Regions from separate parts of the Klebsiella africana genome, predicted to be linked through region 1. Evidence: predicted binding sites of a transcription regulator. Region 1 holds the regulator's gene; the other holds the start of a gene.
What was found. Region 1 encodes LexA, which represses DNA repair genes until DNA is damaged. Its sites were predicted from a motif close to TNCTGTATGTACATACAGNA; they were not measured.
Positions count from the first base shown of each region.

Region 2: the regulator LexA is predicted to act here: its motif matches at 4,565-4,584, upstream of sulA (SOS-induced cell division inhibitor SulA).

Region 1 covers NZ_CP084874.1:4,894,051-4,908,837, forward strand. Annotated here, with positions in the region: gene zur (zinc uptake transcriptional repressor Zur) at 1-209, shown strand, start outside; gene LGL98_RS23515 (CsbD family protein) at 305-514, opposite strand; gene dinF (MATE family efflux transporter DinF) at 750-2,066, opposite strand; gene lexA (transcriptional repressor LexA) at 2,137-2,745, opposite strand; gene LGL98_RS23530 (diacylglycerol kinase) at 2,868-3,236, opposite strand; gene plsB (glycerol-3-phosphate 1-O-acyltransferase PlsB) at 3,365-5,788, shown strand; gene ubiA (4-hydroxybenzoate octaprenyltransferase) at 5,837-6,703, opposite strand; gene ubiC (chorismate lyase) at 6,716-7,213, opposite strand; gene malM (maltose operon protein MalM) at 7,401-8,348, opposite strand; gene LGL98_RS23555 (maltoporin) at 8,456-9,754, opposite strand; gene malK (maltose/maltodextrin ABC transporter ATP-binding protein MalK) at 9,840-10,949, opposite strand; gene malE (maltose/maltodextrin ABC transporter substrate-binding protein MalE) at 11,320-12,510, shown strand; gene malF (maltose ABC transporter permease MalF) at 12,628-14,172, shown strand; gene malG (maltose ABC transporter permease MalG) at 14,187-14,787, shown strand, end outside.
Region 2 covers NZ_CP084874.1:3,353,090-3,367,876, forward strand. Annotated here, with positions in the region: gene helD (DNA helicase IV) at 1-913, opposite strand, end outside; gene LGL98_RS16345 (YccF domain-containing protein) at 1,038-1,484, shown strand; gene yccS (YccS family putative transporter) at 1,502-3,637, shown strand; gene LGL98_RS16355 (TfoX/Sxy family DNA transformation protein) at 3,651-4,247, opposite strand; gene sulA (SOS-induced cell division inhibitor SulA) at 4,604-5,113, shown strand; gene ompA (porin OmpA) at 5,466-6,518, shown strand; gene matP (macrodomain Ter protein MatP) at 6,627-7,079, opposite strand; gene LGL98_RS16375 (AAA family ATPase) at 7,265-9,022, shown strand; gene fabA (bifunctional 3-hydroxydecanoyl-ACP dehydratase/trans-2-decenoyl-ACP isomerase) at 9,092-9,610, shown strand; gene rmf (ribosome modulation factor) at 9,679-9,846, opposite strand; gene pqiC (membrane integrity-associated transporter subunit PqiC) at 10,100-10,663, opposite strand; gene pqiB (intermembrane transport protein PqiB) at 10,663-12,300, opposite strand; gene pqiA (membrane integrity-associated transporter subunit PqiA) at 12,290-13,558, opposite strand; gene LGL98_RS16405 (ABC transporter ATP-binding protein) at 13,573-14,787, opposite strand, start outside.

The DNA.
Region 1 (14,787 bases):
GCGACCGCTGCGGTGTGGTAAAAGAAGAAGCGGCGGAAGGGGTGGAAGATATCATGCATACGCTGGCGGCCCGCATGGGGTTTGCCTTGCGCCACAACGTGATTGAAGCCCACGGGCTCTGCGCTGGTTGTGTGGAAGTGGAAGCCTGCAGCACCCCGGGACACTGCGATCACGATCATACCATCCAGCTCAAAAAGAAAGCCCGCTGAGCGTGAGCCGCAGCGGGAAAAAGGGTTAACGGCGCGTCCCTGCGCCATTCAGACAGGCACTAACACAAATGCTTCATTCTTTGGATCAAGGAACGCTACCAGCGATAGTCGTTCTTATGCTCCCAGTCTGAGACTTCTTTCTCAGCCTGATCCTTCGCGTAGCCGTAACGCTCCTGAATTTTGCCGACCAGCTGGTCGCGCTTCCCTTCGATTACGGTCATGTCATCATCGGTAAGTTTGCCCCACTGTTCCTTGGCTTTACCTTTAAACTGTTTCCAGTTACCGCCGATTTCATCTTTATTCATGATAACGTCCTCATCATTCGGTGGGTTTACAGCCCGTTTTGTGCCGGACATGGTATTAACTATAGATGAGAATGCTGGGGTGGATTCGTTATTCGGAATTTTTAACCATCGCAGCGATTGATAACACCGAGGGGATATTCCCGGCCTGCGCTACGCTGAGCCGGGCTACTGCGCTGCCCCGGTAAGCGACGCGCGACCGCGGGAATTCACGGCTAGCCGCTATGAACGGCAATAACTAGCTAAACCAGGTGCCGCGTCGCCAGTGGCGACGCCAGATCAGCGCCAGCGACAGGCCGCGCAGAGCGAGGAACACCGCCAGCGCCAGCCACAGACCGTGATTGCCAAGCACCGGTAGCGTAAGCAGCGTCACGGCAAACCCTGCTGCGGCTATCGCCATACTGTTACGCATCTCCGCGCCACGCGTCGCGCCGATGAACATACCGTCCAGCAGATAACACCAGACGCCGACCACCGGCAGGATGGTCTGCCAGATCAGATAGCGATCGGCCAGCTGTTGCAGGGAAGGCAATGAGGTTAATAACGCGATAATGTACTCCCCCGCCAGGCTGTAAATCAGGGCAAACGCCAGCGCCACCATGCCGGACTGCCGGCAGGCCGCTCGCCACACCTCCAGCAGCTGGCTTCCGTCTCGCGCGCCGTAGGCCTGGCCGGAGTGAGCCTCCACGGCGTAGGCAAAGCCGTCCAGCGCGTAGGCGGTAAAGGTCAACATGGTCATCAGTACGGCGTTAACCGCCACGATGTCGCTGCCCAGACGGGCACCGAATACGGTCAGTGCGCCAAAGCACAGCTGCAGCAGCAGAGAGCGCAGCATGATGTCGCGATTCAACGCCAATAAACGGCGTAGATCACCACGCCAGGCGTTTTTCAGCATGACCAGCGACACACCGCGCAGCGTCAGCACCCGCTTCGCCATCACCAGGCCGATGAACAGGGTCGCGTACTCGGCGGTGACCGTGGCCAGCGCCGCCCCCTGGACGTTCATCCGCAGGCCCATCACCAGCCACAGGTCGAGCACAATATTCAACAGATTACCCACCACCAGCAGAATAACCGGCGCCCGGGCGTACTGGACGCCCAGCAGCCAGCCGAGCAGCACCAGGTTGGCCAGCGAGGCGGGAGCGCTGAGCCAGCGGATTTCGAGAAACCGTCTCGCCTGCTCGAGAACTGCCTCGCTGCCGCCGACAATATGCAGAGCGAGGTCAATCAGCGGCAGGCGGAGCAGGATAATCAGCACCCCGGCGCCCAGCGCCAGGGCCAGCGGCTGCACCAGCGCCCGCGCCAGCCGCTGCGGATCTTTGGCGCCCCAGGCCTGAGCGGTGAGCCCGGTGGTGCTCATACGCAGAAACAGCAGCAGCATAAAGAGGAAACTGGTGGCCGTCGTTCCGACCGCCACACCGCCGAGATATACCGGGCTGTCCAGGTGGCCGATCACGGCCGTATCCACCAGCCCCAGCAGCGGAACGGTGATATTGGAGAAAATCATGGGTAGCGCGAGGCGCCACAGTGCTTTATCGGCGGCGTTGAGCAGCATGAAGAGGGACCAGACAGAGGAGAAACATCGCAGCGTCATGCATCATGATGACGCTGCGTTAAGACGGGAGTTACAGCCACTCACCGTTACGGATCACGCCGACGGCCAGACCTTCAATGGTGAAGCTCTGCTGGCGCAGATCGACGACGATCGGGGAAAACTCGCTGTTTTCCGGCAGCAGTTCAACGACATTGCCCTGCTTTTTCAGACGCTTTACGGTCACTTCTTCATCGATACGCGCGACAACCACCTGGCCGTTACGCACGTCCTGAGTTTTATGCACCGCCAGCAGATCGCCATCCAGAATACCAATGTCTTTCATCGACATACCGCTAACGCGCAGCAGGAAGTCGGCATTCGGTTTAAACATCGACGGGTCGACCTGGTAGTGGCCTTCAATATGCTGCTGCGCCAGCAGCGGTTCACCGGCGGCAACGCGGCCGATCAGCGGCAGGCCGTGCTCTTCTTCCGTCAACAGACGAATACCGCGAGAGGCACCGGAGACGATCTCGATCGCGCCTTTACGCGCCAGCGCTTTCAGGTGTTCTTCCGCCGCGTTTGGGGAACGGAACCCCAAGCGCTGAGCAATTTCCGCACGCGTCGGCGGCATGCCCGTCTGGCTGATATGATCCCGAATGAGATCAAACACCTCTTGCTGCCTGGTCGTTAACGCTTTCATTCCGCCCCCTGGGTGTATATACAGTTATGCTGTGAGTATATACAGCTAACGGTGATTTTGGAACCACATGGCACACAAAAATCGGCAGATTGTTTAGATTTTGCGAGGGTTAGCGAAGAACGTTAATGATAATGGCTCCACAGCAGCGTCCCCCAGGTGATCAGCGCGATGATAATCGCCAGCAGAACCGCCGCCGATCCCATATCTTTGGCGCGCCCTGAAAGCTCGTGAAAATCCGAGCCGATACGATCCACAACCGCCTCAATCGCGCTGTTGAGAATTTCGACTATCATCACTAGCAGGACCGAGCCAATCAGCAATACGCGGGTGATGGCGTCGACGTCCAGCCAGCAGGCGATCGCGACGGCCACGATGGCGGCGACGCCCTCCTGACGAAACGCGGCCTCGTTGACCCACGCCGCGCGAAATCCTTTCCAGGAGTAACCTGCCGCTTTAATGATTCGGGTTAACCCGGTGGTATTATTGGCCATCGCAAAACCTTTTTATGTAAATGACGTCGATGAGTGTACGCGTTTGCCGCGCGGTAACGGAAATTTTGCCCGCTTTCTGTTATTCTTGCCGCGCATTTGCATGATTAACCAGAGGCTTCACATCGTTTATGTCCGGCTGGCAACGAATTTACTATAAATTACTGAATTTACCATTACGGGTGCTGGTAAAAAGCAAGTCTATTCCGGCAGAGCCCGCCCAGGAATTAGGACTCGATACCTCGCGTCCGGTCATGTACGTCCTGCCCTATAACTCGAAGGCGGACCTGCTGACGCTGCGCGCCCAATGTCTGGCGCATGATTTACCTGACCCGCTTGAACCGCTGGAGATCGACGGCACGCTGCTGCCGCGTTACGTATTCATCCACGGCGGGCCACGCGTGTTTACCTATTACACGCCAAAAGAAGAGTCCATCAAGCTGTTCCACGACTACCTCGATCTGCACCGCAACCATCCGGATCTCGATGTGCAAATGGTGCCGGTTTCGGTGATGTTTGGCCGTTCGCCAGGTCGCGAGAAAGGGGAAGTCAATCCGCCGCTGCGGATGCTGAACGGCATCCAGAAATTTTTCGCCGTCTCCTGGCTCGGCCGCGACAGCTTCGTGCGCTTCTCGCCTTCCGTATCGCTGCGCCGCATGGCGGATGAGCACGGTACCGATAAGATCATCGCCCAGAAGCTGGCTCGCGTCGCCCGCATGCACTTTGCCCGCCAGCGTCTGGCCGCCGTCGGCCCGCGTCTGCCGGCTCGCCAGGATCTGTTTAACAAACTGCTGGCCTCGAAAGCGATCGCCCGCGCGGTAGAAGACGAAGCGCGCAGCAAGAAAATTTCCCACGAGAAGGCCCAGCAGAACGCGATTGCGCTGATGGAAGAGATTGCCGCGAACTTCTCTTACGAGATGATCCGCCTGACCGACCGCATTCTCGGCTTCACCTGGAACCGCCTGTACCAGGGCATCAACGTGCATAACGCCGAGCGTGTTCGCCAGCTGGCGCACGACGGCCATGAAATTGTCTATGTTCCCTGCCACCGCAGCCACATGGACTATTTGCTGCTCTCTTACGTCCTGTACCATCAGGGACTGGTCCCCCCGCATATCGCGGCGGGCATCAACCTCAACTTCTGGCCAGCCGGGCCGATCTTCCGCCGCCTCGGCGCCTTCTTTATTCGCCGTACCTTTAAGGGTAACAAACTCTATTCCACCGTGTTCCGCGAATATCTTGGGGAACTGTTCAGCCGTGGTTATTCGGTCGAGTACTTTGTGGAAGGCGGTCGCTCCCGTACTGGCCGTCTGCTCGATCCGAAGACCGGCACGCTGTCGATGACCATTCAGGCGATGCTGCGCGGCGGTACCCGACCGATCACCCTGGTGCCGATTTACATCGGCTATGAGCACGTGATGGAGGTGGGAACCTACGCCAAAGAGCTGCGCGGCGCCACCAAAGAGAAAGAGAGTCTGCCGCAAATGTTGCGCGGCTTAAGTAAGCTGCGCAATTTGGGCCAGGGTTACGTTAACTTCGGCGAACCGCTGCCGCTGATGACCTACCTGAACCATCATGTGCCAGAGTGGCGGGAAGCGATCGACCCGATCGAAGCGGTCCGCCCTTCCTGGCTGACGCCGACGGTAAATAACATTGCCGCTGACCTGATGGTGCGTATCAACAATGCTGGCGCGGCCAACGCCATGAACCTGTGTTGTACAGCGCTGCTGGCCTCTCGCCAGCGTTCGCTGACCCGTGAGCAACTTACCCAGCAGCTGGAGTGCTATCTCGCGCTGCTGCGCAATGTGCCCTATTCGCCGGATGCGACCGCCCCGTCCGCTTCGGCCAGCGAGCTCATCGATCATGCGCTGCAGATGAACAAGTTCGAAGTGGAGAAGGACACCATTGGCGATATCATCATCCTGCCGCGCGAGCAGGCGGTGCTGATGACCTACTATCGCAACAATATCGCCCATATGCTGGTGATGCCGTCGCTGTTAGCCGCCCTGGTGACTCAGCATCGTCATCTCAGCCGCGCCGAAGTGTTGCGCCATGTCGAAACGCTCTATCCGTTCCTCAAGGCCGAGCTGTTCCTGCGCTGGGAAAAAGCGGATCTGGCCGCCGTGGTGGATGCGCTGATTGCCGAGATGCTGCGTCAGGAGCTGATCGTCGTCGATGGCGATGTGATGAGCCTCAATCCATCTCATTCTCGCTCCCTGCAGCTACTGGCCGCCGGCGCGCGCGAGACGCTGCAGCGCTATGCCATCACCTTCTGGCTGCTGAGCGCCAACCCGTCGATTAACCGCAGTTCGCTGGAAAAAGAGAGTCGCACCGTGGCCCAGCGTCTGTCGGTACTGCACGGCATCAATGCGCCGGAGTTCTTCGACAAAGCGGTGTTCAGCACCCTGGTGTTGACCCTGCGCGATGAAGGCTATATCAGCGACACCGGCGACGCCGAGCCGGAAGAGACACTGAAGGTTTATCGGATGCTGGCGGACTTGATTACGTCGGATGTCCGACTGACGATTGAGAGCGTCACGCAGGACGACGCGTAACGCGGCGTTTGCTGCCCCCCGGTATGCCGGGGGGCAGCGGACAGGAGGTTACAGGTAGCTCATCGCCAGGCCGAGGAACAGCACCAGCCCGACGTAGTTATTGTTCATAAACGCTTTGAAGCAGTTATCGCGGTCGCGATTGAAGATAAGCTTCTGCTGCCAGCCAAACAGGCCCGCCGCCACGAACAGCGACCAGTAATATTCCCAGCCCAGCCCATTCAGCCAACCCACCGCGCCCATCAGCGCCAGCACAGCTACCTGAAGAATACCGATAATCAGACGATCGTTTTCGCCAAACAGGATCGCCGTCGACTTGATGCCGATCTTAACGTCGTCATCGCGATCCACCATCGCATACTGGGTATCGTAGGCCACCGCCCACAGAATATTGGCGAGGAACATCAGCCAGCAGCTCAGCGGCAGCGATTCACTGACGGCCGAGAAGGCCATCGGGATCGACCAGCCAAAGGCCGCGCCCAGCACCACCTGCGGCAGATGAGTGTAGCGCTTCATAAACGGATAGACCCACGCCAGCGCCAGCGCCGCCACCGACAGCAAAATAGTCATGGTGTTGAGGGTGAGTACCAGCAGAAAGGAGAGCAGCACCAGCACGATAAACAGCGTTCGCGCCTCTTTCTCGGTGACATCGCCGCTCGGCAGCGGACGGCGGGCGGTACGCTTCACGTGGCCATCAAATTTTCGGTCGGCATAGTCATTTACCACGCAACCGGCAGCGCGCATCAGCCAGACGCCAGCGATAAATACCGCCAGGATCCACAGCGGCGGTACGCCCGGCGAGGCTACCCATAGCGCCCACAGCGTCGGCCACAGCAGCAGCAAGGCGCCGATCGGTTTGTCAGTGCGCATCAGGCGATGAAACGCCAACAGCTTATTCTGCGACAGACTCCACTCCATTTTTTCTTCCTCTCAGTACAACGGCGACGCAGGCAAAAACAGCTCGGTCAGCAACAGGGGTTTGCCGCTCAGCCGCAGACGGGAACGACGTCCCCATAGCGCTGCATCGCGACCAATTTCAATAAAATCGCGGGTTAACGTCGACGACGTGAACAGGTATCGGCCCAGCGGGGTTTGTCCGAGCTGCTGTAGCGCCAGCTCCGGACCACACAGCGTCGACTCCGGCACCACCGTACGCCCGGCCAGCCAGGGCTCGCCATCGGCATTGAGTATAATCTCCCGTAGCCAGTAGCGCGGCTCGTCGGGCAGCAGCGCCGCTTCGTCAGCCAGCGCATCGCGGCCGATATACCCTTCGTTAATCAGGGTCACAGTGACCTGCTTTCCTTGTTGTTCAAAGCGCTGGGTCATTGAGTCCTCCAGCAGCAGCCAGTCACTCAGGGGCGGCGCCAGGGATGGCATAACGGCAAAATAGCGCAGCGCACGCAGTCGCGTAAGCGCAGGATGGGACATGCCTGATTCTCCGGTACATAACGTGAAAGCATTGTATCGCAGAATAGGCGGTTGGTGGCGGGCAAACGTCAATATACGATCATTCACGCAACAGCCATGCAACAGGCTGCCGCGCGTGCAAAAAAAGGTGCATCCCGGAGGATGCACCTAAAGGCTGTGCCTAAACATCAGCATTGTGGGGAGACGATTACCCCTTGCCTTTTACACTGCTGATAAAGGTGGAACGAGCGGATTTCGAGCCGAGGCGCTCAGCTTCGTTCATCAATTTCAGGGCTTTGTCGATGTCACCTTGTTTCACCGCCTGCTTAATACCATTGTTGAAGTAGGTTTCGGTATCGCTGAGCATCGGTTCGCTTTTGGCGGCCGGCGCGGCGGCGGCTGGCGCAGCAGCTGGCGCCGTAGCTGGTGCGTTATAGACCGGCGCCGCGGTATTGCCGACGGTCACCGGACCTGGGCCAGAGGAGCCAAACAACGGGCCAACCAGTACACTGGAGCTCGAAGAGGTCTTCACTTTCAGGCTCAGCGTGCCGTCAGTGGTATGTTTAGCAATAGGATCCGGAATATCCGGTACCGCGTTACCGGTGCCTTTCGCGTAGGCTTTCGCCGGGTCGATTAATTTGGTGGTCTGCTGCAGATCCTGCGGGGTGGTAAACACCAGTACATAAATTTTCTGCTGTCCCAGCGCCGGCGTCAGGCGCATCACCCCTTCCAGTCGGTCGGCGCTCATCACACCCGGTTCCAGATAGGTGAAATAGCTGCTCGGGAAGAAGGCAGACGGCGTCATGCTCTGATCGAGGATCAGAACGTTTGGCGCATAGACGCTGGTCTGTTTGTCGACTTCGCTGGTCAGCGTTAGGGTTAACTCGCCAATATTTGCCGGTACGCTATAGGCCACCACCGGCCCGGTGATGCCGGGTACATTCAGCGTTTGTCCGGCGATCGCCACTTTAGAGGTTTGGGTTTTCGATTGATCGACCGGTGTCCAGGTGAGCTGCTGCAGCGCGGAGGCCGGAATAGACGGTGCGGCAGCGGTGTTCTGCGGCACAAAATTCACATCAGCAAAACTGACTGCGGGTACGCTGGCCAGCAGGCCGGCGGACAGGCAGAGGGCAACGAGACTTTTCTTCATATTCATTGTTATCACCTCAATTCCTATGGCCGAGCGTTAGCCAGGCAATAGCGCGCTGGGCCGAAAATAGAGGGGCTAATGCCCCTCTTTGACTCATGATGACTTGGGTTGGTTTACCACCAGATTTCCATCTGAGCGCCGAAGGTCCACTCATCGCTATCGCCGCGGCTGGAAGTGTTGATGCCGGTACCAGAGGTATCGCGCATGGCCACGCCGCTGTCAGTGTAACCCCACTTCTCATCCCACTTCGCATAGGTTGCGAACAGACGAATGGCTGGACGAGACCAGATGCTGTCGCCCGCCTGCCACTGTTGCGCCAGGGTGATTTTGTACTGGTTGTTGCTGTCGCCCGTTTTCTGCGACTTGACGTTGTCGTAACCGACTTCCAGCAGGGTGCTCATGATCGGCGTCCATTTGTACATAGGACGCACGCCGACGGTCCACCACTTAGTACCGTTGTTGTTGTCCAGATCGACGTCCTGATACATGGCGACATACATCATGTCCCAATCATCCGCCAGAGAAACCGCGCCGTGGTCAAGCACACGCCACATGGAGCCATCGTTGTTAATGCTGCCGCCCTGCGGTACGCCTTTACCATTGGAGGTCATGGCATCGGTCGCGTATTGCAGCACAAACTTGTTGTAGCCTTTCAGGATGCTCTGGGTGTGTTCAGCGGTGAACATCCAGCCATCTTTAGACGCACCCGGTTGCAGGTAGTAGTCGTCAGGAATGTTCGTGTGGCCATAGTCCACGCCCAGCTCCAGCGTACCGCCTGGGTTGGTTTCCATTTGCGCTAAACGCACGTCGAATACGTCGTTCGGTACCAGATGATCGTAAACACGGTCGCCAGTCAGCGGATCGCGGTCTGCATAAGTTGCCGAGCCACCGGATTCAGAAGAACGGGTCGCTGCCAGAGAGAGTTTACCGAAGCCCAGATCAATGTTTTCAATACCGGCGCCCGGACCGGAGATATCCCAGTAGTAGAAGTCGATCATGTGAACGTCATGACGCTGATAGAAGCGCTTACCTGCCCACAGCGTGGAGCCCGGCAGCCAGTCAATCAGGTTTTTACCCTGTACGTTCACCTCACGGAAAGCGGGGTTAGTGGATTCCCAGTCGTTCTGTTGCGATACCGAGTAAGCGACGTTGGTGTCAAAGTAGAAGCTCTTATCACCTTCTTTCCAGACTTCCTGGCCCAGTTTCAATTCGGCGTAAGTTTCACATTCGTTACCAAGACGGTATTTACTTTGGGCGCCGGTAGCCTGGAAACACTGCTGTTCGCCGCCGCTGCCGGTCCAGCCAATACCAGAACGAGCATAACCGTGGAAATCGACAGCCAGCGCCTGAGCAGACATTACGCCTGCTGCGACGGCGACCGCCAGTGGAAGTTTGCGCAGAGTAATCATCATTCTATCTCCTGAGATCATTGCTTTTCTTTGCACGCTTCGCCGGTGTACCGCCAGCCGGGTTCGCGCCTTTTTTTAATGGGAAGCCTTACACGCCCGGCTCTTTATGCAGCCGACGACAAGCGGTGCCATCCTCACGGAATAAGTGGCAACGTTCTGGCGGCAAACCGATGGCGAATGTGGCTCCCTCTTCTACCAACACCACGTCGTTCTGGCGGTAAACCAGGTTCTGACGGATGGCGGGGATCTGGATATGAATTTGCGTTTCGTGGCCGAGCTGTTCGACGACCTGGACCTCGCCTTCGAGGGTTACATCGGCGATATCGCTGGGCAGTAAATGCTCCGGACGGATACCTAAGGACATGTTGGAGCCCGCCTGCACGTTGGCGCTGTCCACTGGCAGCCAGATTTGCTGACGGTTCGGCAGTTCAACCTGTACCTGATCGATAGCCGTCGCGGTGACTTTGACCGGCAGGAAGTTCATCTTCGGTGAACCAATGAAGCCAGCAACGAAGCGGTCAGCCGGATAGTGATAGAGCTCCAGCGGTTTCCCAACCTGCGCCACACGGCCAGCGTCGAGGACCACGATCTTGTCGGCGAGGGTCATCGCTTCCACCTGATCGTGAGTCACATAGATCATGGTGCGGCCCAGTCGCTTATGCAGACGAGAGATCTCGATACGCATCTGAACGCGCAGCGCGGCATCGAGGTTGGAAAGCGGCTCATCCAGCAGGAAGACGCTTGGCTCTGCCACCAGCGTACGACCAATCGCCACGCGCTGGCGCTGACCGCCGGAGAGGGCCTTCGGTTTACGCTCCAGCAGATGGGCCAGCTGCAGTACTTCCGCAACCTGGGTTACCCGCTGGTTAATCAGATCTTTTTTCGCGCCGGCCAGCTTCAGGCCAAACGACATATTTTCCGCAACGGAAAGGTGGGGATAGAGCGCATAAGACTGGAATACCATCCCAACGCCGCGTTCTGCCGGTGGGATCTCGTTCATGCGGGTGTCACCGATAAACAGGTCCCCGCTGGTAATAGTTTCTAACCCGGCAATCATACGCAGCAGGGTAGATTTGCCGCAGCCCGATGGCCCGACAAACACGACGAATTCCCCTTCGTGGATATCGAGATTGATATCTTTCGATACCACCACGTCACCCCAGGCTTTCGTTACATTTCGCAGCTGTACGCTCGCCATGCCCTTCTCCCTTCGTTACAACCTGTCACTAACAGTCACATTCAAGATGGGTCGACTATGCGGCATTCATTACGCGGACAAATCCTCCACCCCCCGGCTTTTTTATGGGGGAGGAGATGGGAGGATGAGAGATTGGCTCTCGCCGCGGGGGATGGCGGATGGCGGGTGATTTCGTGATGGAGGCAACAAAATTGGGCACTTTTTTCTGTGCTCCAGGACGCAATACGGCCGTTTTTGCAATGGAGATCACACAACCAGCGGGTGGGGCGTAGACCCGGGGAGGATGGAAAGGGGTTGTTAAAAAAGGAAACTCATCATCGTTAAGCCACCGAAGTGTATCCACGAGTACATCACCAAAAAGGACGGGTATATGAAAATCAAAACTGGCGCTCGCATCCTCGCGCTGTCGGCACTGACCACGATGATGTTTTCCGCCTCTGCCCTCGCGAAAATTGAAGAAGGTAAGCTGGTTATCTGGATTAACGGCGATAAAGGCTACAACGGCCTCGCTGAAGTGGGTAAAAAGTTTGAGAAAGACACCGGCATTAAAGTTTCCGTAGAACACCCGGACAAGCTGGAAGAAAAATTCCCGCAGGTTGCGGCAACCGGCGACGGCCCGGACATCATCTTCTGGGCACATGACCGTTTCGGCGGCTACGCACAGTCCGGCCTGCTGGCGGAAATCACCCCGGACAAAGCGTTCCAGGACAAACTCTACCCGTTCACCTGGGATGCGGTTCGCTATAACGGCAAACTGATCGCCTACCCGATCGCGGTCGAAGCCCTGTCCCTGATTTACAACAAAGACCTGGTGCCGAACCCACCGAAGACCTGGGAAGAGATCCCGGCGCTGGATAAAGAACTGAAAGCGAAAGGTAAGAGCGCGCTGATGTTCAACCTGCAGGAACCGTACTTCACCTGGCCACTGATCGCTGCCGACGGTGGATACGCGTTCAAGTTTGAAAACGGCAAGTACGACGTGAAAGACGTCGGCGTGGACAGCGCAGGCGCGAAAGCGGGCCTGACTTTCCTGGTTGACCTGATCAAGAACAAGCACATGAATGCCGACACCGACTACTCCATCGCGGAAGCGGCCTTCAACAAAGGCGAAACTGCGATGACCATCAACGGTCCGTGGGCGTGGTCTAACATCGATAAGAGCAAGGTTAACTACGGCGTGACCCTGCTGCCAACCTTTAAAGGCAAACCATCTAAACCGTTCGTTGGCGTGCTGAGCGCAGGGATCAACGCCGCCAGCCCGAACAAAGAGCTGGCTAAAGAGTTCCTCGAAAACTACCTGATGACCGATCAGGGTCTGGAAGCCGTTAACAACGACAAACCACTGGGTGCCGTGGCGCTGAAATCCTTCCAGGAAAAACTGGAGAAAGACCCGCGCATCGCTGCCACCATGGCGAACGCCCAGAAAGGCGAAATCATGCCTAACATCCCGCAGATGTCTGCCTTCTGGTATGCCGTTCGTACCGCGGTTATCAACGCCGCCAGCGGTCGCCAGACTGTCGATGCTGCACTGAAAGATGCACAGAGCCGTATCACTAAGTAAGAAAACGGCGGGTGGCGCGTGCGCCTACCCGCCCTACCACTACGGCTCGGACCGTAGGTCAGGTAAGCGAAGCGCCACCTGACAAATAAGTTTTCACCGCTGTAGAGGATGATCCCCATGGATGCCGTTAAAAAGAGACACTGGTGGCAAAGTCCGCAACTCACATGGTCTGTGATTGGCTTACTGTGCCTGCTGGTGGGTTACCTTGTTGTTTTGATGTACGCCCAGGGGGAGTACCTGTTCGCCATCATGACGCTGATTTTAAGCTCAGTTGGCCTGTATATTTTCGCTAATCGCAAGGCTTATGCCTGGCGCTATGTTTATCCCGGCCTTGCCGGCATGGGCCTGTTTGTCCTGTTTCCGCTGATCTGCACTATCGCTATCGCGTTTACCAACTACAGCAGCACCAACCAGCTGACCTTTGAGCGTGCGCAGCAGGTGCTGATGGATCGTTCCTTCCAGGCCGGCAAAGCTTATAATTTCACGCTGATCCCGGCGGGTGACGAGTGGAAGCTGGCGCTGACCGACGGCGAAAGCGGTAAAAACTACCTTTCTGACGCCTTTAAATTTGGCGGCGAGCAGAAACTGGCGTTAAAAGAAACCGACGCCCTGCCGGAAGGTGAGCGCGCCAACCTGCGCGTGATTACCCAGAATCGCACCGCGCTGAACCAGCTGACCGCTGTGCTGCCGGATGACAGCAAAGTCATCATGAGCTCGCTGCGCCAGTTCTCCGGTACCCAGCCTCTGTATACCCTCGGCGAAGACGGGGTACTGACCAACAATCAGACCCATGTTAAATACCGCCCGAACAACGACGTCGGCTTCTACCAGTCAATTAACGCCGACGGCAGCTGGGGCAATGAGAAGCTGAGCCCTGGCTACACTGTGACTATCGGCTGGGACAACTTTACCCGCGTCTTCCACGATGAAGGCATTCAGAAACCGTTCTTCGCAATCTTTGTCTGGACGGTAGTGTTCTCGGTACTGACCGTAGTGCTGACCGTCGCGGTGGGAATGATCCTCGCCTGCCTGGTGCAGTGGGAAGCGCTGAAAGGCAAAGCGATTTATCGCGTCCTGCTGATTCTGCCGTACGCCGTACCGTCGTTTATTTCGATTCTGATTTTCAAAGGGCTGTTCAACCAGAGCTTTGGTGAAATCAACATGATGCTCAGCACGCTGTTCGGCATTAAGCCGGCCTGGTTTAGCGACCCGACCACCGCGCGCACCATGATCATCATCGTCAACACCTGGCTGGGCTACCCGTACATGATGATCCTATGCATGGGGCTGCTGAAGGCGATTCCGGACGATCTGTACGAAGCGTCGGCAATGGATGGCGCCGGCCCGTTCCAGAACTTCTTTAAAATTACCTTCCCGCTGCTGATTAAGCCGCTGACGCCGCTGATGATCGCCAGCTTCGCCTTTAACTTTAACAACTTCGTGCTGATTCAGCTGTTGACCAACGGTGGCCCGGACCGTCTCGGCACCACCACCCCGGCTGGTTATACCGACCTGCTGGTGAGCTACACCTATCGCATCGCCTTTGAAGGCGGCGGCGGTCAGGACTTCGGCCTGGCGGCGGCTATCGCAACGCTTATCTTCCTGCTGGTTGGCGCGTTAGCGATTGTGAATCTGAAAGCCACGCGCATGAAGTTTGATTAAGGGAGATAACGACAATGGCTATGGTCCAACCCAAATCGCAGAAGCTACGTTTATTTACCACGCATCTCCTGCTACTGATTTTTATCGCCGCGATTATGTTTCCGCTGCTGATGGTTATCGCTATCTCGCTGCGCGAAGGCAACTTCGCCACCGGCAGCCTGATCCCGGAGACCATCTCCTGGGAGCACTGGCGCCTGGCGTTAGGCTTCAGCGTGGAGCATGCGGATGGCCGCGTCACGCCGCCGCCGTTCCCGGTGCTACTGTGGCTGTGGAACTCGATTAAGGTCGCCGGGATCACCGCGATCGGTATCGTCGCCCTCTCCACCACCTGCGCTTACGCTTTCGCCCGTATGCGCTTCCCGGGGAAAGCGACCCTGCTGAAAGGGATGCTGATTTTCCAGATGTTCCCGGCGGTGCTGTCGCTGGTAGCCCTGTACGCGTTGTTTGACCGTCTGGGCCAGTACATCCCGTTCGTCGGCCTCAACACCCACGGCGGCGTCATCTTCGCGTATATGGGCGGTATCGCGCTGCACGTCTGGACGATTAAAGGCTACTTCGAAACCATCGATGGTTCACTGGAAGAAGCGGCGGCGCTGGATGGCGCGACGCCATGGC
Region 2 (14,787 bases), 1.5 Mb from region 1:
CGTGGCGGGCCGCGCTATCGCTTTCCAGTTTGCTGATAGTGGGCACTTTTTTGCTGCCCTGCTGAATAATGTGCAAGGCCAGCGAGTGGAAGGTACGCGCAGTGATATCGTTGGATGCAAGGCGCTCGCGGATCCGCGCATCCATCTCCTGCGCCGCCTGACGGCCGAATGCCAGCAGCAAAATTTGATCTGCCGCGGCTTCTCCGCGCGCCAACAGCCAGCCAGCCCGCGCCACCAGCACTGAGGTTTTACCGCTGCCCGCCCCCGCCAGCACCAGCAGGGAGCGCTCGCCATTCACTACCGCCCGCGCCTGCGAGGCATTGAGCGGGGACGATTCAACACCGTCAAAAAAGCCGCGATACTGCTCCAGCATCGCCTCAGTGAAGGCCTGATTATGAACCAGACGCGTCGCTTCAATATCCCCTAACCAGCGCTGACACTCCCGCCACAGCTCACGGCAGTTATCAAAGGACTCAAGCCGGCTGGTGGGCATTGGCAGCCCGGTTAACGCCTGGCGAATATTATCCTGAACATCTGCCACCTGCTGACGCGTCAGCCATTTGCCTTCCGCGCGGGTACGCTCGATCGTCGCCAGTTGCTGCTTTAGCACGCCGGCAGCGATATCACTCATTTCGGCGCTCCATTGCTCCCACAGCGTATGTAAATGATGATAAAAGCGCTGCGTTTCGCTCCACTCGGTCCCGTGCAAACGCACGACTTTTTCGTCAGGCAACACAAACTCCAGTTCGCCCCAGACCAGACCGCGCTTACAATGCACTGACAATAACTGATTGAAAGGGATAAGATACTCATGACGATCGCCGGAAACCTTTACCCCGGCATTCAGTAATTGCACCCGATCATAAGGGTGCTGAGCCATGCGTTTGCCCAATGTTGTCGCTTTAAGTTCCATATAATGTCGATTTTCAATCAGGGTGGATTGTTTTTCAGTTTAACCGCCCGGGACCAGGTGCTCCAGCGCAAAAAAACGTTACAATTGTCAGGTCTAATTATCCATAGGGCAAAACCGAGGGTTTATGCGTACCATTCTGAATATTTTGAATTTTATCCTTGGCGGTTTCGCCACCACCTTAGGCTGGCTGCTCGCCACGCTGGTCAGTATTATGCTTATCGTGACGCTGCCGCTGACCCGTTCCTGCTGGGAAATCACTCGCCTTTCATTATTTCCCTACGGTAATGAGGCGATTCATGTCGATGAACTCGAGCCAGGCCGCAAAAACGGTCTGCTGAACGCCGGCGGCACTGTGCTGAATATTCTGTGGTTCATTTTTTTCGGCTGGTGGCTGTGCCTGATGCATATTTTTAGCGGCATTGCTCAATGCCTGACGATTATCGGCATTCCGGTAGGTATCGCTAATTTTAAAATTGCCGCCATTGCCCTTTGGCCGGTGGGACGCCGGGTCGTCTCTGTGGAAACCGCGCGTGCAGCGCGAGAAGCCAATGCGCGTCGTCGCTTTCAGTAACCGAACGGAACACGGACATGATTAGCCCCCTGCTACGCCGCTACACCTGGAACAGCGCCTGGCTTTATAACGTACGAATTTTTATCGCGCTCTGCGGCACGACGCTATTTCCCTGGTGGATCGGTGAAGTCAAACTGACCATCCCTCTGACCCTTGGCGTTGTGGCCGCGGCCCTGACCGACCTTGACGACCGCCTGACCGGTCGCCTGCGTAACCTTGCCATTACCCTGGTCTGCTTTTTTATCGCCTCCGCTTCCGTGGAGCTGCTTTTTCCCTGGCCACCGCTGTTTGCCCTCGGCCTGACGGTCTCTACCATCGGCTTTATTTTGCTAGGCGGGCTTGGCCAGCGCTATGCGACTATCGCCTTCGGCGCGTTACTCATTGCCATCTATACCATGCTCGGCGTTACGCTGTACGACCACTGGTATCTGCAACCGCTGTTTCTGCTGGCGGGCGCCGTGTGGTACAACCTGCTGACGCTTTCCGGACACCTGATCTTTCCTATTCGCCCGTTGCAGGACAATCTGGCGCGCAGCTATGAGCAGCTGGCCCGCTATCTGGAACTCAAATCCCGGCTGTTTGACCCTGACCTGGAGGATGAGAGCCAGGCGCCGTTATACGACCTGGCCCTCGCCAACGGGCAACTGGTGGCTACGCTTAACCAGACCAAAGTATCACTTTTAACCAGACTGCGTGGCGACCGGGGCCAGCGCGGAACTCGCCGCACCCTGCAGTATTACTTTGTGGCCCAGGATATTCATGAACGCGCCAGCTCATCGCATATTCAGTATCAGACCCTGCGCGATCAGTTTCGCTACAGCGACGTGATGTTCCGTTTCCAGCGCATGCTGTCGATGCAGGCGCAGGCCTGCCAGAAACTCTCGCGGGCGATTCTGTTGCGCGAACCCTATCAGCATGACGCTCATTTTGAACGCGCTTTTATGCATCTCGATGCGGCACTCGAGCGCGTGCGCGCCAGCGGCGCATCCGACGAGCAGATCAATGCCCTGGGCTTTTTACTAAATAACCTGCGCGCCATCGATGCGCAACTGGCCACCATTGAATCGGTGCAAACCACCGCCCCTGTCAACAGTAATACCGAGACACTGCTGGCCGATGATCGGCTCGGCGGGTTGAACGATATCTGGCTGCGCCTGCGGCGGAACATGTCGCCAGAATCAGCCCTTTTTCGCCACGCAGTGCGTATGTCGCTGGTGCTCTGCGCCGGCTATGCCTTTATCCAGTTTACCGGGCTCCAGCATGGCTACTGGATCCTGCTGACCAGCCTGTTTGTCTGTCAACCGAACTATAACGCCACCCGCCATCGACTGGCGCTGAGGATTATCGGCACGCTGGTTGGCGTTGCGATCGGCCTGCCCGTCCTGTTGCTGGTTCCCTCTGTTGAGGGGCAACTACTGTTGATTGTCCTGACCGGCGTGCTGTTCTTTGCGTTTCGTAACGTACAGTATGCCCACGCCACCATGTTTATTACCCTGCTGGTACTGCTGTGCTTTAACCTGCTCGGGGAAGGCTTTGAAGTCGCGCTGCCGCGCATCATCGATACCCTTATCGGCTGCGCCATTGCCTGGGCGGCGGTAAGCTTCATCTGGCCGGACTGGAAATTCCGCAACCTGCCGCGGGTGCTGGACCGGGCGATGAACGCCAACTGCCGTTATCTGGACGCGATTCTGGAGCAGTATCATCAGGGACGCGACAACCGCCTGGCTTACCGCGTGGCCCGTCGCGATGCCTACAACCGGGATGCGGAACTGGCCTCCGTCGTCTCGAACTTATCGACGGAACCACGCGCAGACGCCACTCAGCGCGAGACCGCGTTTCGCCTGCTCTGTCTTAATCATACGTTCACCAGCTATATCTCCGCCCTGGGTGCGCATCGGGAAAAATTGTCCACGCCCGATATTCTCGCCCTGCTGGATGATGCGGTTTGCTATGTTGATGACGCCCTGCACCATACCCCCGCCGATGAACATCGGGTGCAAAAGTCTTTGACCAGCCTGCAAAGCCGGATCCAGCATCTGGAACCACGCGCGGACAGTAAAGAGCCGCTGGTATTACAGCAAATCGGCTTGTTGCTCGCGCTGCTGCCTGAAATCTGCCGCCTGCAACAGCGCGTGCATACTCAAGCTGAATAAAGACAGATATCCGCTAGCGATTCTCCGCCCATTCCATCAGCTCCTGACGCCGCGGCGTCGGGAGCGCGGCGACATGGATCCCGACAATCGCGGCTTCCAACCCCAGCAGTACGCTGGGTGACAAAGAAGCATTGTTTTCGCGTAGCTTCAGCCAGGCTTGCTGGGCGCCAATCTCCCGAAGCGTCCTGACATCCGGTATGCCCGCATGAATCAGCTGCAATTCCATATGAAAGCTGATGTTGGGTAAATCCTTCAAACGGCCAGAATCCCGGCGGTGATACTTTTCGCGCTGGGCACTCTGCCACGACAACAGCGACAGGCGAAAGAGCTGTTTCTCATCTCGCCATAAGGCGTCGTCAATCTGATAATATTTCAGCGGCACAATGCGCCCATGCCGACGCAACATCAATAAAGGATTATGGTGTTCAACCCGGTAGGCGGCGCTCTGCTCGCAGGCCTTCAGATAGATATTTCCCTCTGCCACCATCGCAAACACCGTATCATCAATGGCCAGACTGTATCCGCCAAAGAGCGGGCGGGTATGTAATTGACCCAGCGCTGAGACGCAGGCCTGAAATTGCGGAAGCCGCGGACATACGAGTTTTCTCATGATCATTCCTTTGTTAATCATGTAATTAAACTTAAGTTGTTAGCGGATCCACTATGGAAAACATAAGGGACTTCCCCGACAGCAGCAAGGTGATTCGTGTCGACTTTCCCACCAGAATGCGGTTTTGCGAGAAGCTTTCAGAAATTTTCTCGCGTTGCTGCAAGCGACACGGAGAAGAGAAACGATTAGCCCGCATTAAGGATACTTCGGGAAAGGGTGGCGCACGCAGTGGCAGAGTGAAGCGCTGGCGACAGGAAATGATTAAATTTCAGGCAGCAAAATGGCAAATTGCGGTTGATCTTTTCCCCTGGTGGATATACTGTATATGCATACAGTAACTACAGGCGGGATAGACTATGTTTACTTCAGCTCACGCAAATCGTTTAGCACAGGCTTCTGCCCCGGCAGGCCACTACGCTCATCGTTCCGGCGAACAGACCGCCAATGGGCTGATCAGTGAAATTGTCTATCGCGAAGATCAACCTATGATGACACAGTTATTACTGCTACCTTTATTACAGCAGCTGGGTCAACAGTCTCGCTGGCAGCTCTGGCTCACGCCACAACAAAAGCTAAGCCGCGAGTGGGTTCAATCCGCCGGTTTACCGCTGTCTAAAGTCATGCAAATTAGCCAGCTGTCTCCTTGCCATACCGTAGATTCAATGATCCGCGCCCTGCGTACAGGGAACTATAGTGTGGTTATCTGCTGGCTGGCGGAGGAGTTAACCGCTGAAGAACATGAACGTCTCGTTAACGCTGCCCAGGAAGGGTCCGCGATGGGATTCATCATGCGCCCGGTCAGACATCAGGGCACGCTCGGCAGACAACTCAGCGGGCTAAAAATTCACTCAAATTTGTATCATTGAGTGAAATTAGGATTATTCCTGGAATTTTTTTTACCGTTGGCTAAGGCGCGGCGATTTTGAGGGTCTTTTTCGCTGAATGCCTGCCACACGGGGATTTCTGCCTTTTTCCTGCGTACGAAAATCAACCATATTTGTTAAATATTGTGTATACAACCCTTTTTTTTCATATGCCTGACAGAGTTCACACTTGTAAGTTTCGAACTAAGTTGTAGACTTTACATCGCCAGGGGTGATCGGCTTACGCTGCATGTATCAGCATAGTTAACAACAAGTCACGCCCCCGGTGAAGGATTTAACCGTGAGGTCTTTTGTAACTTCATGGCGAATTTTGGATGATAATGAGGCGCAAAAAATGAAAAAGACAGCTATCGCGATTGCAGTGGCACTGGCTGGCTTCGCTACCGTAGCGCAGGCCGCTCCGAAAGATAACACCTGGTATGCAGGTGGTAAACTGGGTTGGTCCCAGTTCCATGACACCGGCTGGTACAACAGCAACCTGAACAACAACGGCCCGACCCACGAAAGCCAGCTGGGCGCTGGTGCGTTCGGTGGTTATCAGGTTAACCCGTACCTCGGTTTCGAAATGGGTTACGACTGGCTGGGCCGTATGCCTTACAAAGGCGACAAAGTTAACGGCGCATTCAAAGCTCAGGGCGTTCAGCTGACCGCTAAACTGGGTTACCCGATCACTGACGATCTGGACATCTACACCCGTCTGGGCGGCATGGTATGGCGCGCTGACTCCAGCAACAGCATCGCTGGCGACAACCACGACACCGGCGTTTCCCCAGTATTCGCTGGCGGCGTTGAGTGGGCTGTGACCCGTGACATCGCTACCCGTCTGGAATACCAGTGGGTTAACAACATCGGCGACGCAGGCACTGTAGGCGTTCGTCCTGACAACGGCATGCTGAGCGTGGGTGTTTCCTACCGTTTCGGTCAGGAAGATGCTGCACCGGTTGTAGCTCCGGCTCCGGCTCCGGCTCCGGAAGTGGCTACCAAGCACTTCACCCTGAAGTCTGACGTTCTGTTCAACTTCAACAAAGCTACCCTGAAACCGGAAGGTCAGCAGGCTCTGGATCAGCTGTACACCCAGCTGAGCAACATGGATCCGAAAGACGGTTCCGCTGTTGTTCTGGGCTACACCGACCGCATCGGTTCCGAAGCTTACAACCAGCAGCTGTCTGAGAAACGTGCTCAGTCCGTTGTTGACTACCTGGTTGCTAAAGGCATCCCTGCTGGCAAAATCTCCGCTCGCGGCATGGGTGAATCCAACCCGGTTACTGGCAACACCTGTGACAACGTGAAAGCTCGCGCTGCCCTGATCGATTGCCTGGCTCCGGATCGTCGTGTAGAGATCGAAGTTAAAGGCTACAAAGAAGTTGTAACTCAGCCAGCGGCTTAAGTTATAACTGATAAAAAAACCCGCTTCGGCGGGTTTTTTTGTGGCGTTAATTCGCCTTCGCGACTGGCGGAGAGTTACGCCTGGATGGCAACAGTCAGGTCGTAATGATTACTCTTTGCCTAACAGCACCTGCAGATCGTGCTTCAGACTCGACATTTTGCTGGCATACTTCTCTTTGTGCTCAGCATCCTCAATCAGCTGGACGATGGTTTCAGACAAGGTTTTACCCCGCCGCTGCGCCAGACCGGCAAGACGCTGCCAGACGACAAACTCAAGGTCGATAGACTTCTTACGCGTATGCTGATGCTCGGCGTTAAAATGGCGTTTTCGCCGCGCACGGATAGTCTGCTTCATGCGGTTCATTAACGCCGGATTCATATGCTGCTCAATCCAGGCATGCACCAGCACAGGTTCATTTTCGAGCGTCAGCAAGTCATCTACCGCAGCTTGCGCAGCGCTGGCCTCAATGTAGCGGGTAATCAGCTCACCTTCCCGGTGCTTCTTTACCAGATATTTCCATTTCCAGCCGCTTTCAAGATTTTCCAGTTGTTGATATTTCATTGCGATCTCAATGTGACCGTGTAACTCATTTCAGGATATCAGTTTTTTCCTGATGTGCTGAACATAAATCATTATTCGTGATGTATATGGCCGGGTAATCACCGGGGTAACCATAATCCTCCGTGTGCTCGGTCGCGGCATCAGGTATAATTGCGCGCTTTACATCTAACTAAAAAACAGCGACTTTGACCATTACGAAACTGACCCGAACTGACCTCGCGCCTGATACGGAACCTTATCAGACGCTGTTTGCACAAGCTGATCTTTCCCATCCGGCCCCTTCTCTTTCGGGCGATCTGCAGCCGCGTTTATTCTACGCGCTTGAGCAGCTGCTGTTCACGCCGGCGGTCTCCTCCTTCATGCTGGTGAAAGCCCCTGAAGAGCCGGAGTATCTGCAATGGCTGGCAACCGAAACCCGGACGCTGCATGAACCTGCCGCACCGCTCTACGGTGTTCGCTATGAGGTTGATGGCGCTCGCGTCACGCTTTCTCCTGCGCAACGTGCTGAGGATAATTTTGCCAGCATTGCGCCAGTCGTGGCAGCCGATTGGGTAGAGGCGGAACAGCTGTTTGGCTGTGTACGCCAGTTTAATGGCGAAATTAGCCTCCAGCCGGGCCTTGTCCACCAGGCCAACGGCGGTGTGCTGGTACTCTCGCTACGCGCACTACTGGCACAACCTCTGCTGTGGGTACGCCTGAAAAATATGGTGACTCGTCAGCGCTTTGACTGGCTTTCCGTCGATGAATCCCGCCCCTTGCCGGTCAGTATCCCCTCCATGCCGCTGAGCCTGAAAGTCATGCTGGTCGGCGAACGCGAATCGCTGGCTGATTTTCAGGAAATGGAGCCGGAGCTGGCGGCGCAGGCCATCTATAGCGAGTATGAAGATACTCTGCAGTTTGCTGACGCCGACACGCTAAAGGCCTGGTGCCAGTGGGTTTGGCAGAATGCGCAGCAGCTGGAACTGCCAGGCCCGGCGGCCGATGCCTGGCCTCTGCTGATCGATGAGGGGACACGCTACACCGGCGATCAGGAGACCCTGCCGCTCAGTCCGCTATGGATAACCCGCCAGCTGCGGGAGGCCGCCGCCTTCTGTGAGGGCGAGGAGATAACAGGTGAAGCGATGCAAACCATGCTGGCTCGCCGGGAGTGGCGTGAAGGCTATCTGGCCGAACGTATGCAAGATGAAATCCTGCAGGAACAGATCCTGATTGAGACTGAAGGTGAATGCATTGGGCAGATCAACGCTCTGTCGGTGATTGAATTCCCTGGTCATCCGCGCGCGTTCGGTGAGCCATCACGCATCAGTTGCGTCGTGCATATTGGTGATGGCGAATTTATCGACGTCGAACGCAAAGCCGAGCTGGGCGGTAACATTCATGCAAAAGGCATGATGATCATGCAGGCTTTTCTTATGTCCGAGCTGGAGCTGGAGCAGCAGCTCCCCTTCACGGCTTCGCTGACGTTCGAACAGTCCTACAGCGAAGTAGACGGTGACAGCGCCTCCATGGCCGAACTCTGCGCCTTAATCAGCGCCCTGGCCAATGTGCCAATTAATCAGAGCATTGCAATTACCGGCTCCGTCGACCAGTTTGGTCGCGTGCAACCGGTCGGCGGGCTGAACGAAAAAATTGAAGGCTTCTTCACAATTTGTCAGCAGCGCGGCTTAACCGGCAAACAAGGGGTCATCATCCCTTCCGCCAACGTTCGCCACCTCAGCCTGAGCCATGAGTTACGTCAAGCTGTTGCCGAGAATCAGTTTGCTATCTGGGCAATTGACGATATTACCGAAGCGCTGCCGATGTTGACCCAGCTAATGTGGGACGGAGAAGGACAGACGCTGCGACAAACCATTCAGGAGCGGATAGCGCAGGCGACCCAGCAAGAGACTCGCCATCGCTTTCCGTGGCCGCTACGCTGGTTAGGTGGGACAAGTTCTAACTGATCGGACTTGTTCAGCTTACACGTGTTAGCTATCCTGCGTCCCGAACTTAAAATAAGGCTTACTGAAAACATGGTAGATAAACGCGAATCCTATACAAAAGAAGATCTTCTTGCCTCTGGTCGTGGCGAACTGTTCGGCGCGAAAGGCCCGCAGTTGCCGGCACCAAACATGCTGATGATGGACCGCGTCATCAAAATGACCGAAGCCGGTGGTAACTATGACAAAGGTTATGTTGAGGCTGAACTCGACATCAACCCGGACCTGTGGTTCTTCGGTTGCCACTTCATTGGCGATCCGGTGATGCCGGGCTGCCTGGGCCTGGATGCGATGTGGCAGCTGGTCGGTTTTTACCTCGGCTGGCTCGGCGGCGAAGGCAAAGGCCGCGCCCTGGGCGTGGGCGAAGTGAAATTCACCGGTCAGGTTCGGCCAACCGCGAAAAAAGTCACCTACCGCATCCACTTCAAGCGCATCGTTAACCGTCGTCTGATTATGGGCCTGGCGGATGGTGAAGTGCTGGTTGACGATCGTCTGATCTATACCGCAAACGATCTGAAAGTGGGCCTGTTCCAGGATACTTCCGCTTTCTGATAAATATCAGTAGCGATTAAAAGGCGAAGCCCCCGCTATGCGGAGGCTTCTTTTTTAAAGAGACAGTGTCAGGCCGTTAGTACCCTGTCTTCCATGGCTTCTCGCCAGCCTCCCAGCCACCAAGAGCGTTGATTCAGGCTCTGGTATGGACACATTTCTTTCGATCTCCCCGCGATACCCGCTTGATATCCACGTTGATGTGCCCGTTCCAGGCGATCTCGTTTTTGTCTCTTCATGCCTCGTTTCCCTCATTCTTTGATCTGGTGGAAAAGAAAACAGTGGTCGCAAATTGTGCGGCCACGGGTTACGAATACCGCGAAATGAAGGCAACGTCAATGCGCAAAATTCACGCCAGTGTCATATTTGTGACCTATATAAGAGTTCATTTTTTGTTCATTCAGCGCCGCGATTGCTAACAAACTGACCTGGCAAAAAAAATGCCGCGCGGCTCAAATGAACCTCGCGGCATATCACTATTATGAATTTTACTTATGGCAGACGCTTAAGCTCGCCGGCAATGGCGACCGCCTCCTGGCTCCATGCCTGGGCCAGAGTCTTCACCATCGCGTCATAGCCATCCTCTTGCTGCTTGAGCACGATGTCGAAAGGACGCTTAATCAGCTGTCCCTGATGCTTAAGCAGCCACTCACCGCTGACGATAACCCGCCCGTCGTAGCGCCCGTGAAAGCCATTGACTGCCACATTGAGCGTATCCTGCTCACTCCCCAGAGGCTGAGATGAGACGACCCAGCCCGGTAGTTGCTGGCTGAGGTTTGCCACCAGCGTTGCACGCAGCTGCTGGTCCAGCGGGCTGGCCCACAGATTATTATTGGCTATCACATACTGCACGTCGGTGGTCTGATAGACCACTCCGTTGCCCGCCAGATAATCCGGGATACTGACCTGCTCAACCCACAGCAGACGCGCCCCCTGGCTGGCGGCGCTTTGCGCGCCGCCCTGCACCACCGGCAGCTGGTAATATGTTTTGCTCTCGCCGCCGCTACTGCACGCCGTCAGGGCGCATACGGCTGCCGCCAGTAACCATTTTTTCATTATTTCGCTCCCTTCGGCTGTGGGTCTTTTTTATCCTTGGCCTCAAATACCAGCGCATTGCTCTTATCATTGAGCGTTTTCAGAACCGGCTGCAGCTCGCGAAGCACCTGATCCAGACGCTGCATATCGGCCACCATCTTATTGTAAGCCGCGGAGCCTGGCTGGAAGCCCTGCATGCTGCGGTTCAGCTCGCGCAGCGTCGTCTGCATATCGGCAGGCAGCTGCTGCATCGACTGGCTGGAGGTAATCTTATTCAGATTATCCAGCGTGGTCTGCACGTGCTGCATAGTCTTCTCGCTCTGCGCCAGGGTGCTGGTCGCCTGCTCCAGCAGCGGATTGATCGGCAGGTTATTAATCTTATCCAGCGCATCCATCAGACGTTGCTGGATCTGCGCCAGGCCACCGCTGATGGTCGGAATGATTGGATAGCCGTTAAACTCCTGGATTTTGCCGCGCGGGGGCGCCTTCGGATAGAAGTCGAGATCGATATACAACGCGCCGGTCACCAGGTTACCGGTTTTCAGCGAGCCACGCAGTCCGCGGTTGATCAGATCGTCAATGTGGGCGCGAATATTCGGATCGCCGCCGAGCTGGTTAATCAGCCGTTGCGGTTCAACCCGCACTTCCACCGGAATGCGATAATCATCGTTCAAACGCTGCTTCAGCCCAGGAATAAAGAACGGCACTTTGCCGACGGTGCCCAGACGGATACCGCGGAACTCAACCGGCGCGCCAGGCTGCAGGCCGCGAACCGAGTCTTTGAAGAACATCACATAGTCAATATGCTCGGTAAAGACCGAATCCTGGATGCTCTTCTGATCGTCAAACAGGTGGTATTCCGTTTTGTTCGCCACTGGCTCACCGAGATCCAGTCCTTCCGGAATATCGAAGCTCACCCCACCACCAAAAAGTGTCGATAGCGAGCCCATCTCAACGCGCATCCCCGCCGCAGTCAAATCAACCGCGATACCGCTGTCTTTCCAGAAGCGAACGTTGGTGGTCACCAGGCGGTCGTTCGGCGCATTGATAAACAACTGATAAGAGATACGACGTTTCTGCGCATCAAAGGTGCTGGTTTCCACCGACCCCACGCGGTAGCCGCGGAACAACACCGGGTCGCCTGGCGAAAGCTGTCCCGCCTTGCTGCTTTCCAGCAGAATACGGATCCCCTTAGCATCCGGTGAGGCCAGCGGCGGAGAATCCAGCAGCGGATACTGCGCCGGCACCGAACCTTTAGTTCCCGGCTGCAGTTCAATATAGGCTCCGGATAATAAAGTCCCAAGGCCACTGATCCCCTCGCGCCCTACCTGCGGTTTCACCACCCAGAACACGGAATCGTTGTGCAGTAATTTCTGCATCCCGGAGTTGAGACGGGCTTTGATTTCGACATGGGTGAGATCGTCGGTCAACGTCGCGCTCTCCACCACCCCAACGTCCACACTGCGGCTCTTGATACGGGTTTTTCCCCCTTCAATCCCTTCCGCATTGGTGGTGATCAGCGTGACCTCAGGCCCCTGATGGCTGTAATGATAAAACAGGATCCACGCCCCGATCAGCGCAGTGACGATAGGGAAGATCCACACCGGTGACCAGTTCTTCACCTTCTGCACTTTCGCTTCTCCGCTCTTATTTTCCATGTTGTTGTATTTCCTCATGGCTTGAATCTGGCTCACGATCCCACAGCAAACGGGGATCAAACGTCATCGCTGAAAACATGGTCATCACTACCACCAGCGCAAACATGACTGCACCGATGGCGGGATAAATATTCATCAGCCCTCCCATGCGCACCAGCGCAGAGAGCACGGCGATGACAAAAACGTCAATCATTGACCAGCGGCCAACAAATTCCACCACTTCATAGATCAGATGCATGCGTTCCGAATCGCGTGCGCCGTTACCGTTGGCATTCCAGCACAGCCAGGCGATAGCAATCATCTTCAGCGTCGGGACCATAATACTGGCGATAAAGATCACCAACGCGACCGGATAGGAGCCTTCACTCCACAGCAAGACTACCCCAGCCATAATGGTTGACGGCATTTTATCGCCCAGCAGATCGGTAATCATGATCGGCATAATGTTGGCAGGGAGATAAAGGATAAATGAAGTTACCAGCAGCGCCAGCGTCCATTGCAGGCTATTTTTGCGCCGCGCCGTTCCTTTACTGTGACAGCGCGGGCAGACGGTCTGGTCGGCCGGCAACACCGCTGTACAGCAGGCACAGGAGCGCAGCCCCTGGCGGATCCCGGCCACGCCGACCTTCAGCGGCTGGGTAATGGCCGGCATGGGGGCAATATCATCCCACAGCCAGCGCCGATCGACGCACTGGAAAGTGCGTAACTGCAGCAGGCAAAACATGCACCAGGGAATAAAGCTCAGGCCAATACCGATATCGCCATAGGCCATCAATTTGACGAAGCTGACCAGCACGCCAGCAAGAAAGATCTCCGCCATCCCCCAGGTTTTCAGTTGAAAGAGAATTCGCGCGAGGAACGCCTTCAGGCCGGCAGGCATCCTGACCCGGTTAACCAGCAGCAGAATGGTGACCAGGCAAAACGCCGGCACTAATTGAACAAAGAGTAAAAAGAAAGTCCCGAGACTGGCGTAATCCTCGCTAAACAGCACATTGGGAATTTCCAGCAGCTCTATTTCGCTGCTGATGCCGCCCACTTTCATATAGATAAAAGGGAACAGGTTGGCCAGCAGCAGCATAAACAGCGCGACCAGCGCATACGCCGTGGGACGCTGGCGAGGCGCGTCCCACGTGGTAGTTAACGTTGTACCGCAGCGCGGGCAGGCGGCTTTCTGGCGATGCTCAAGCTGCGGCAAAGCCACCAGCAAATCACATTGGGGACATAAAATATGTCGCGCAGCATGATGATGATCGCACATGACAACTCCTCGGCTCAGGCGCCGTTCTTTAATCCTTCGAGATATTCCCAGCGTTCAAAGGCGGCTTCCAGCGCCTGCTCCGCTTCTGCCAGCTGCGCCAGCACCTGCTGCGTGCGATCGTGCGGTTGCCCGAAGAAATCAGGATCGGCAACCTGCTCCTGCAGCGTCTGCAGTTCAGCCTCGAGGGCTTCCAGCTTCTGCGGTAGCTGTTCCAGCTCGCGCTGCAGGTTATAGCTTAGTTTGTTCCCGCCGCGTTTGACAGTTTCTGCTTTTGGCTGAGCGACTTCCGTCGTTTTTTTAACGATCGTCTGCTTTTGCGCCAAAGACTGGGCCTGCTGGCCGCGGGCGTCGTGATAGCCGCCGATATACTGGCCAATACGACCGCCGCCTTCGAAGATCCAGCACTCGGTCACGGTGTTGTCAACGAACTGACGATCGTGGCTCACCAGCATCACGGTCCCCTGATAGCCATCTATCAGCTCTTCCAGCAGCTCCAGCGTTTCAACATCGAGGTCGTTTGTCGGTTCATCGAGGATCAGCAGGTTACTGGGTTTCAGGAACAATCGGGCCAGCAGCAGACGGTTACGTTCCCCACCGGAGAGCGCACGCACCGGGGTCATCGCCCGCTTCGGATGGAACAGGAAATCTTGCAGATAGCCCAGCACATGGCGCGGCTTACCGTTAACCATCACCTCCTGTTTGCCTTCCGCCAGGTTGTCCATCACCGTTTTATCCGGGTCCAGCTCGGCGCGGTGCTGGTCGAAGTAGGCGACTTCCAGCTTGGTGCCAACATGGATCCGCCCGCTGTCGGCCTGCAGCTGGCCAAGCATCAGCTTCAGCAGCGTGGTTTTGCCACAGCCGTTGGGGCCGATCAGGGCTATCTTGTCGCCGCGCTGGATCTGCGCGGAGAAATCGTTGACCAACACTTTGCCGTCAACCTGATAGTTGACGTTCTCCATTTCAAATACGATTTTGCCGGAGCGTGCGGCTTCTTCAACCTGCATCTTCGCGCTGCCCATGACTTCCCGGCGTTCACCGCGCTCGCGGCGCATCGCCTTCAGCGCGCGGACGCGGCCTTCGTTACGGGTCCGGCGCGCTTTGATGCCCTGACGGATCCACACCTCTTCCTGGGCCAGCTTGCGGTCAAATTCCGCATTCTGCAGTTCTTCGACCCGCAGGGCTTCTTCTTTATCGAGGAGATACTGATCGTAATTTCCCGGATAGGTCAC